4 regions of the Paenibacillus sp. FSL R10-2734 genome follow, and region 2 is predicted to be linked to each of the others. Evidence: riboswitches for the same ligand, from Rfam matches in the RefSeq annotation. Region 2 holds a riboswitch; each other region holds the start of a gene.

Region 1 (2,201 bases), 110 kb from region 2:
CGAAAGATGTCAAAAGGATATCGTTGATCCAATTTCTTTTTTGTATAGTCCTCCAAAAGCTTCTCGCGGGACATATAACCATAAAAGGAAGAGTCCGTATCGTACAGTACATTCCACTGATCGGTTGGTGCTTTGGTGTAGTTCAGCTTTTGTTCTGCGAATGATATGGCTTTGTCGCGGGCTTCCGCCTTACTGATGACAGTAGTATCTTCCCCGGCAGGGCTATTTAGCACCGAGGGAGCAATTTGAAACATAATAAATAGAATAAGACCGATAATGCCCGAGATGATGAGCCTCTTGGAGAGGGCACGTTGCTGTAAGGGCTGGCCAACGGGATTCATGTAACGCCTCCTTGTAAACTGACAATGTTATGTACCATTATAGTATTAGTGCCATGATAGTTACAAAAATCATCGTATATTCTTTTTATGGGTAATAGAGATATTATAGAATAGGTAGCTGAATATATACCATGAATTTAAGGTGATTATTTCTTCGTTTTTCATGAAAATCGATGCAATTGCAGGGAAAACACGGAAAAGTGATGAGAAAAGGCACTCTTAGTGGTACATCCTCTCCAAACCGCATTTTTCATATGAATCACCATTAATAGTGTCTTTGTGATTTATCGAAATAACATATATAATTTGTATGCAATTGTATATAGCCGAATTTCAGGTGAAAACGGGGGAACCATAAGAAGTAATGAAAAGATGAGTATACGCCATAGGCGTTGTCTTTATTCATCAGGGGTGAATTTCGTTCTAGGAACGAATAGGGCAGCCTGCACAGTCCGAATCCGTCAGCTAACCTCGTAGGCTAATTTACTGCAGGAACCAAGGGTAGCATTGGTTTTCCAGTGCTTTTTTTGTTGGAATTCTTTAAATTTTGATAAGAGGGTGAGCGTAGTGGCTTCACAGTTTCGCAGGGTTTCTGAATCAAAGTTCCTGAAGCTCTCTCCGCCTCAGATTATGGTGCTTGGTTTTGCATCGATCATTCTGATTGGAGCCTTGCTGCTAATGCTTCCCATTTCGAGTACCAGCGGGAATGCTGTTAGTTTTATTGATGCGTTGTTTACTGCAACATCGGCCACCTGTGTGACAGGACTTGTGGTGCTGGACACCGGGACGACATTCACCATTTTTGGGAAAACCGTAATTATGGTGCTTATCCAGGTGGGCGGCTTAGGTTTTATGACAATGGCCACCTTATTTGCCATGATGATGAAACGCAAAATCTCCTTGCGGGACAGACTGATCCTACAGGAAGCAATGAACCAAGGTTCTATGGAGGGAATTGTTCGATTGATCCGGAGAGTACTCATTTATTCTTTGGTCATTGAAGGCTGTGCAGCGGTACTTCTGTCGATACGCTGGGCATTTGATATGCCCCTAGGAAAAGCCATTTATTTTGGGATATTTCATGCGGTATCCATGTTTAATAACGCTGGATTTGATATTTTTGGAGATTTCCGGAGTTTAACCGATTATGTATATGACCCGCTTGTGAATATCGTGGTGATGTTTCTGATTGTCTCCGGCGGTATCGGTTTTATTGTCATGTCTGATCTGGTGGAGTTTCGTGTAAAACGTAAATTATCTTTGCATAGCAAAGTTGTACTCTCTTCCACTGCAGGGCTTATTCTTATCGGCGCTTTGGTTATTTTTATATTTGAATTTACGAATCAGCGCACACTGGGTAATCTAAATTTCGGCGGCAAAATATTATCGGCATTCTTTCAGTCTGTATCGCCCCGAACCGCTGGTGCCAACACAGTGGATATTGCCGGACTGCGGCAAGCCTCACAGTTTTTTATGGTTATTCTTATGTTTATTGGTGCATCTCCGGGATCAACGGGTGGCGGGATCAAGACTACAACCTTTACGATAATGATTGGTGCAGTAATAGCGATGCTGCGCGGGCGTGAAGATGTTGTGCTGTTCCGTTATCGATTGGCGCAGGAGCGTATCTATAAAGCGTTGACGTTAACTTTACTGGCGTTACTATTGGTCCTCTCTGTGTCGATGTTACTGTCCACAACAGAGGATAGTAATTTCTTAGCAATACTATTCGAGACGACCTCAGCCTTTGCTACGGTGGGACTAAGTATGGGGCTGACACCTGAACTGTCTATCATCGGTAAGATTCTGATCTGTCTGACGATGTTCGCGGGTCGGCTAGGTCCATTAACATTAGTGTAT
Region 2 (2,201 bases):
GGAACCTTTCTTTCCTTTGGTCTCGGTACAGGAGCTGCAGGTGCGCTGCTTGTCACGCTTCCCTCCATAAGCTTGCCTTCTATGCTTATGGTGTATCGTTCCTTCCCACGTCGGGTGATCTGGTTCGTATTTGGCTCAGTCGTAGGGTTAGGGATTTTAAGTGGCATTGTAGGTGTACTGTTCTTGTAAATTCTCAACATTCATGCGAGTAGAAGTAGAATAAAGGCTGGCTCATCCGTAGTATTGACTACCTTTGAGCCAGCTTTTAGTTTGATATCCAATGCTTTAGGGAAATCCTCCCTATAATTCCATACAAAAGAACGCCCCGCAGCCAGTTCATTCCCCCCGGCTATGGGACGCCCTTATTTCTCGCTTAAACGCTAGCCGTCCATCTAAAGACGCCGACGCGTTTATGCATTCTTCAATGTTTACTCCAATTTACTCTAATAGATCAACTAATCTGCTGAGTTCCCTGCTGCTTCTCCAAAAACCGCTGAAGAATAGCATTAAATTTCTCCGGCTGACACAGATTACTAGGATCTAATGCGTTAGGAATAATCGCTAACTGAGCTTGAGGCAGCTGAGACACCACATCCTTCATACAATTGACTCCGAATTCACTGAAGTCACCCACAATACATAACGCGGGACGCTTAAAAGTCTTTAAGCATCTAGTGTAATCCACATGGCTCGTAGCCAGCCTTTGCCGGTACAATTCCCGTGGACGTTTGTCGAGAAGTCCTCTTCTAATCTCGTTATAGGCCAGGTTCCAGCGCTCCCGATACATCATACGAATCGAAGGCAGGATCAGCTCACTTGGGGCGTAATACATTAGCCAACTACAATAAGCAGCCATAAGCTGGATTTTACCTATAATCGTTGACGCCTGACTTCTACAGAAGCTATCCACAACGACAATCGCTTTTACCCGCTCAGGATATTGTTTCGCAATATGTTGAACGACCAGACCACCGTAAGCAATTCCCACAAAAACCGCTTCGCGGATGCCCAAATCATTCAATAGCATAATTAGATCTAGACATTGAGTTTCAATAATCTCGTTTGGGGCCTGCAGCAGCTCACCTGACTTTCCATTCCCCCGTAAATCGCACAGAATCACTTTATATTTATCAGAAAAATACTCCAGCTGAGGCTTGAACATACTATGTGTCAATCCATGACCGTGGATAAAAACAACCGGAGTCCCTGTACCATTGATTTCATAATAGAGTGAAGTTCCATTCAGTTTAGCAATAGGCAAAGGTAACACCTCTTTCATAAATAGATCCAATAACTATATCTGCTTTTGAACGCAGCAAAAAACCACAGAGGGATTCTCTGTGGCTATTCATCGTGAAATACGCCATTCATCCTCTCTCCATACGCTTACGAGGTTAGCTGTCGGATTCGGGCAGTGAGAGTTGCCCTACCTGCATGGATGCATTACTATGCACCAGGAACAGGATTCACCCCATAACTAGTACCGACTGTAACATCGATTCCCAGTTGTTGGTTCCCCCGCTTTCCTGAACGGAAATTAAGCGGATTTCATATGTAATTATCGGTTATGTCATGAATCATACTCCGTGTAAGGTTGCTTGTAAAGGAGCGATCTAGCCAAAATAAAGTAGAATGTAGTACTTTTCATTTCATATTGCATATACTCGTCATTTTCTCTCTCTTTTTCTCTTGTTTACTCGTTTTTTTTAAGAAAAACGTGCTGAACCAAGCGAAAAAGCCAAGCGGTTATCAGAGAACCATCTCTGAACCACTCGGCTCCTTCATAGAATCATGCGGCTACAAAAGATCGGCGTTTTTCAATGCATGCTCCCAGCTTGGATAAAAGAACAGCGCACTTCTCATAAGATCAGGATCGCTTTGCTTTACTTGTTTTTTGCTGATCGAGCTTCCGTCGGTTTGCAGCTTTTTGATCCGACTTAACACTTCATCAGCCTCCAAAGGAATTTCCATTGAAACACTCCTTTCTCAGTGACCTGGTTTCCAATCATTTTCTCCATAATATGCAAATTTATTCTTCGGTTTTGATTTCGACGAGTTAAACCAGCTGATAGATCGGTTGTTCAGCAATGAAAAAGGTAGGAATCATTGGGTATTTCTCTGCGAGGATTTCAGCTAAATATTTCATCCCTGGAGCTTCACTCTCCGCATGGCCTAACATAATCAGCGCTTTTAATCTGCCT
Region 3 (2,201 bases), 1.2 Mb from region 2:
TATCGTTCCAATTCTACTACGCTATCCAGATAAAGATGCTGGAGGCAGCGGAATGGGCAGACTACTCTATTATGTCGAAGGGCAGTTCAGCTTGAACACAGATCCTGCGATACGTACTTGGTTATGGATGTTCCTAGGGCTTGTTGTCTTGCGACTGCTACTCTCCCCCTTTATAAGGGCTGGATTACTGCATGAACTCCACCAGGAGCGAAAAGGAGAGCGTGGCCTGTTCTTTTTTCCCGGTATGAAGCTTTATGGATTGCCAGTGTTTATCTTCAGTCTAATTGAATGGGTGTTGGTTCTACTTCCGTTATATTGGCTTGCTCCAAAAATGTACGGGCTATTCTTATCCTCCTTTCTGAACTACTCTTTGTTGCTCCATCTAGTTCCATACGTATTGGCATGGCTTATATACATTTTTATCGTGCGTCTGTTTCTTCTATATATGCAGTTTGGTTATACCAGTGGTATGGGGATGTTCTCCTCCCTATTCATCTGCTTGAAGTCACTTTTTCCAGCAATAGGAATTTCCATCGTGCTTGGTGCAGGCGGTCTGCTCCTTCTGCTAGTGTGCGGACTAACTGGTATCTTCTGTCCTGGCCTACCCGCACTTCTTATTCGTCAACTCTCTTCACTGCCTTCAACACTCTTCAAAATGTGGGGGATCTCCGCACAATATCATCTATGGCGCAGTAAAGCATTTCCACAATAATTTTAAGCCTTGCAGAACATAATATAAAAGTCCCGGTTCCTGAATCAGGAGCTGGGACTCTTTTGCGTTATAGATAAATTATTAGGATTTGCAAAATGGTAAAGACTTTGTTACAATAAGTCCTGTTCCATTAGTAACAAGTTTGTAATCATTTGAAACGATTTCTACATAACTTCATGTATTTGTCGTAGTCATGTCGATAAGTCACTAACTGGTGCATAAAACGCCGAATTCCTTGCACCGGGAAGTGGGGGAACCATATTTTGGGTGAATTGATCTCGCTTTGCAGTGATCATAGGGAAACTTCTACCGAACCCTTAAGCTAACCTCACAGGCATTGGAAGGGGTACATTTTTTTTGAAGAACTTAAGAAAAGCATGCGTCGCTGCGACGCTAGGATTAGTAATGGCATTCTCTATTGGTGGTGGAAGCGCCTTTGCAGATTCGAAAATGGACAGTGTTATCTCAAAGACTATTGGAGTTGCCTATAAAACCGGAGGCACTAGCACTAAAGGATTTGACTGTTCTGGATTTACTACGTATGTATTCAAGAATATGGGTCTTTCTTTGCCCCGTACCTCAAAAGCTCAATATAATGTCGGAACTCCTATAGCTAAAAGCAAGCTGCGTTCAGGCGACTTGGTTTTCTTTAACACATTGGGTAGCGGCGTATCCCATGTTGGAATTTATGTTGGAAACGGTAAATTTGCACAATCTTCTTCTTCACGTGGTGTAACTATCACTTCACTTAGCCAGTCCTACTGGGCCAATCGCTACGTTGGTGCTAAAAGAGTAATGAGTACTTCCTCATATCAAGCTGTAGCCTACGATTAATACTTCCCCACAACTATAACCTCACAATTATAACTATATGAACCTGGATTTGATTATTGCCGTAATCGAATCCAGGTTTTCTTTTGCCTTATTATATTCTTTACACCACTAGAACGGGCTCTAAACACTTTTATTTGATAAATATTTCTATAAATATGAAAATTAGTTTAATATTATCGCTTACATATGCATTTTGTCTTTAAAAATACGAATTTTTCTGCATGATTATGTTAAAAACGATTGCCAAGCGGCACTCCGTTTGTTACAATAACTGCAGTAAGATTTTAGTAACATTTTTGTAATCATTAAGTTGTTATTTACAAAGGTTTTGTCATGTATTGATTACAAGCTATTCCTAATCAACAGTCTGAGCCGAGTTTCCTAACTATTAGGGAAACGGGGGAACCAACTTTGGGTGAATTGACCTCCATCTTTAGAGGGGTCATAGGGGACCTTCAACCGAACCCTTAAGCTAACCTCGTAGGCATCTGGAAGGGGTATAAACTTTTGAAGAAGAAGTTAGCAGCAGCTGTACTCAGCTTTTCCATTATCTTCACCATCGGAGCAGGAAGCGCTTTCGCGGATTCCAAAATGGATAAAGTGATCGACAAGACCATCGGAACTAAATACGTATCCGGCGGCGTCTCCACAAATG
Region 4 (2,201 bases), 2.3 Mb from region 2:
TTGTGACAATGTAAAAGGTATAAATACACCTACCGCATAAAGAGGGATCAAGCTTTCTGTATTTCCGTGGAATGCAGCTACAAGCACGGCAGACAGAACCCCTAGAAAAATAATACCATTGGAGAAGCCCAGACGGTCACCACGGACCATAAAAGCATGTGGCATATATTTGTCTTTTGCAAACATAAAGGCGAGCAATGGAAATGCTGAGTAAGCTGTATTAGCTGCCAAGAACAAGATCACTGCAGTGATACCTTGAATAAAAAAGTACAAGGTGCCGCGACCAAAGGTCGATTCAGCAATCTGCGAAACAACAGTAGCTTTTTCGTCAGGCACGATTCCGTACCAATACGCTAACAGTGTGATACCCGTAAACATAAAGCCAAGTATGATCCCCATGATCATTAAAGTCTTGGCTGCGTTCTTTTCTGCTGGTGCTTTAAAGTTTGGAATCGCATTTGATACGGCCTCTACACCTGTGAGTGCCGAACAGCCAGAGCTAAAAGCTTTTAACAGCAGAAACAAACTGACATTGGATACAGCAGCACCTATTTCAGGTACATGTGCATGCACGCCACCTAGCGCATATTTGATAATACCGGAGATGATCAGAACTACAATCGAAACCACAAACAAATACACTGGGATTGCGATGAATGAAGCTGATTCTGTAACTCCGCGAAGATTAACTAAAGTTAGAAGAATAATAACTGATACTGCAATGAGAACGGTATGATTGTGTAGACTTGGAAAAGCAGATGTGATTGCATCCGTCCCTGCCGAAGCACTAACTGCTACAGTCAGAATGTAATCCACTAATAAAGACCCTCCTGCTAGGAGACCTGTCGGTATACCAAGATTACTCTTGGCTACGATGTATGCTCCGCCTCCTTGCGGATAAGCATAAATCGTCTGCCGATAGGATAATATCAGGATGGCCAGCAGGCCCAATACGGCTAATGCAATTGGCAGGGAATACCAGATGGCAGTAAATCCTGCAGCCACTAGTACAATTAGAATTTGTTCGGTTCCGTAGGCTACAGACGAGAGCGCATCAGAAGACAGGACAGCCAGTGCTTTCACCTTGGATAACTTTTCATGATCCAGTTCGTTCGACTTCATCGGGCGACCGATCAATAATCGTTTTACCTTGCTTACCATTGTGGATACAGTTCCTTTCTTTGAGAGCGGAAACGGAGATTCCGTGCGCTGTTTTCATTGGTGGATTTCATAAATGCAGACACTAAAAATAGCATACGGAAATGATCCGCATGCTATGCATGGTCATTATCCCACCTTGCTTACGAGGTTAGCTGGCGGATTCGGGCTGTGGTATAGCCCTACGGTACAAGTCCAATTGACCCTTTCCGATTCACCCCATTGGCACAAATGCCAAGATTGGTTCCCCCGATTTTCCTAAGAAAATTCAGCGCATATTCAACTTCTCACAAGGACTAATATTAGTCTACAAAGTGTATACAGTAAAGCGTGAAAAAAAATGAAAAAAGAATGAAAAAACATCCAATAAGCGCAAATATAGCGTCTTATTGGATGCTCTCTTTCATTCTCTTTAATTATCCCTCTGCACCGTGTTTTTAATCGATTTTCATATTTCTTTTGGATCACACAAAGTTAAAAATCAAAATCCTATGCTTTCCTCTGTATCTATCTCCATCACTTCTTCTTTCTCGCGTCCGTACCATAGTAAAATACTAATCAAAGCAAATGCGATTAACGCAAGGAAAGGAATCGTAATAAATCCGAAAAAGTTCAAGTAATCCTTATTACACGGAACACCTATCGTACAAGGAAGAATTTTACTTAACGCAGGGATCTTTTGTTCCGCATAATGATAGATCGAGATACTGCCACCAATCAAGCTTAATGGAAGTACATATGGGATGATGCGTTTATCCCCTCGAAACGTCGCGATACCCAATAGGATCAACTGAGGATACATGAAAATTCGCTGGAACCAGCAAAGCTTACAAGGTTCATATTTCAATACTTCACTCAGATATAAGCTGCCGGCGACAGCTACTAATGATACAAACCAGGCCAGATACAGGCAGTTACGCTTGCAGAAAGATAGGAATTTTGTCACTTTGCCTCCACAGCTTTTGCAGCGGCGTTAATTTCAGTTGTAATCGCTTCAATGTCGAATGGCTCAGCAGTTTTTACTCCATTAATGTAGAGTGATG

Evidence for each region. A riboswitch is a leader RNA that binds a small molecule or an ion and turns the genes downstream of it on or off. The one in region 2 is predicted to bind cyclic di-AMP.
Region 1: another riboswitch for cyclic di-AMP. It lies ahead of NSS67_RS07815 (TrkH family potassium uptake protein); the one in region 2 lies ahead of NSS67_RS07340 (alpha/beta hydrolase).
Region 3: another riboswitch for cyclic di-AMP. It lies ahead of NSS67_RS02215 (C40 family peptidase); the one in region 2 lies ahead of NSS67_RS07340 (alpha/beta hydrolase).
Region 4: another riboswitch for cyclic di-AMP. It lies ahead of NSS67_RS17375 (APC family permease); the one in region 2 lies ahead of NSS67_RS07340 (alpha/beta hydrolase).

Annotation. Positions count from the first base shown of each region.
Region 1 is NZ_CP150170.1:1,756,315-1,758,515, forward strand. It holds gene NSS67_RS07810 (CPBP family intramembrane glutamic endopeptidase) at 1-341, opposite strand, end outside; cyclic di-AMP (ydaO/yuaA leader) riboswitch at 656-835, shown strand; gene NSS67_RS07815 (TrkH family potassium uptake protein) at 972-2,201, shown strand, end outside.
Region 2 is NZ_CP150170.1:1,641,654-1,643,854, reverse strand. It holds gene NSS67_RS07345 (permease) at 1-189, shown strand, start outside; gene NSS67_RS07340 (alpha/beta hydrolase) at 452-1,261, opposite strand; cyclic di-AMP (ydaO/yuaA leader) riboswitch at 1,368-1,554, opposite strand; gene NSS67_RS07335 (hypothetical protein) at 1,798-1,971, opposite strand; gene NSS67_RS07330 (Nif3-like dinuclear metal center hexameric protein) at 2,057-2,201, opposite strand, start outside.
Region 3 is NZ_CP150170.1:480,145-482,345, forward strand. It holds gene NSS67_RS02210 (hypothetical protein) at 1-712, shown strand, start outside; cyclic di-AMP (ydaO/yuaA leader) riboswitch at 927-1,064, shown strand; gene NSS67_RS02215 (C40 family peptidase) at 1,118-1,546, shown strand; cyclic di-AMP (ydaO/yuaA leader) riboswitch at 1,907-2,048, shown strand; gene NSS67_RS02220 (C40 family peptidase) at 2,054-2,201, shown strand, end outside.
Region 4 is NZ_CP150170.1:3,954,646-3,956,846, reverse strand. It holds gene NSS67_RS17375 (APC family permease) at 1-1,161, opposite strand, end outside; cyclic di-AMP (ydaO/yuaA leader) riboswitch at 1,285-1,442, opposite strand; gene NSS67_RS17370 (disulfide oxidoreductase) at 1,640-2,104, opposite strand; gene NSS67_RS17365 (DsbA family protein) at 2,101-2,201, opposite strand, start outside.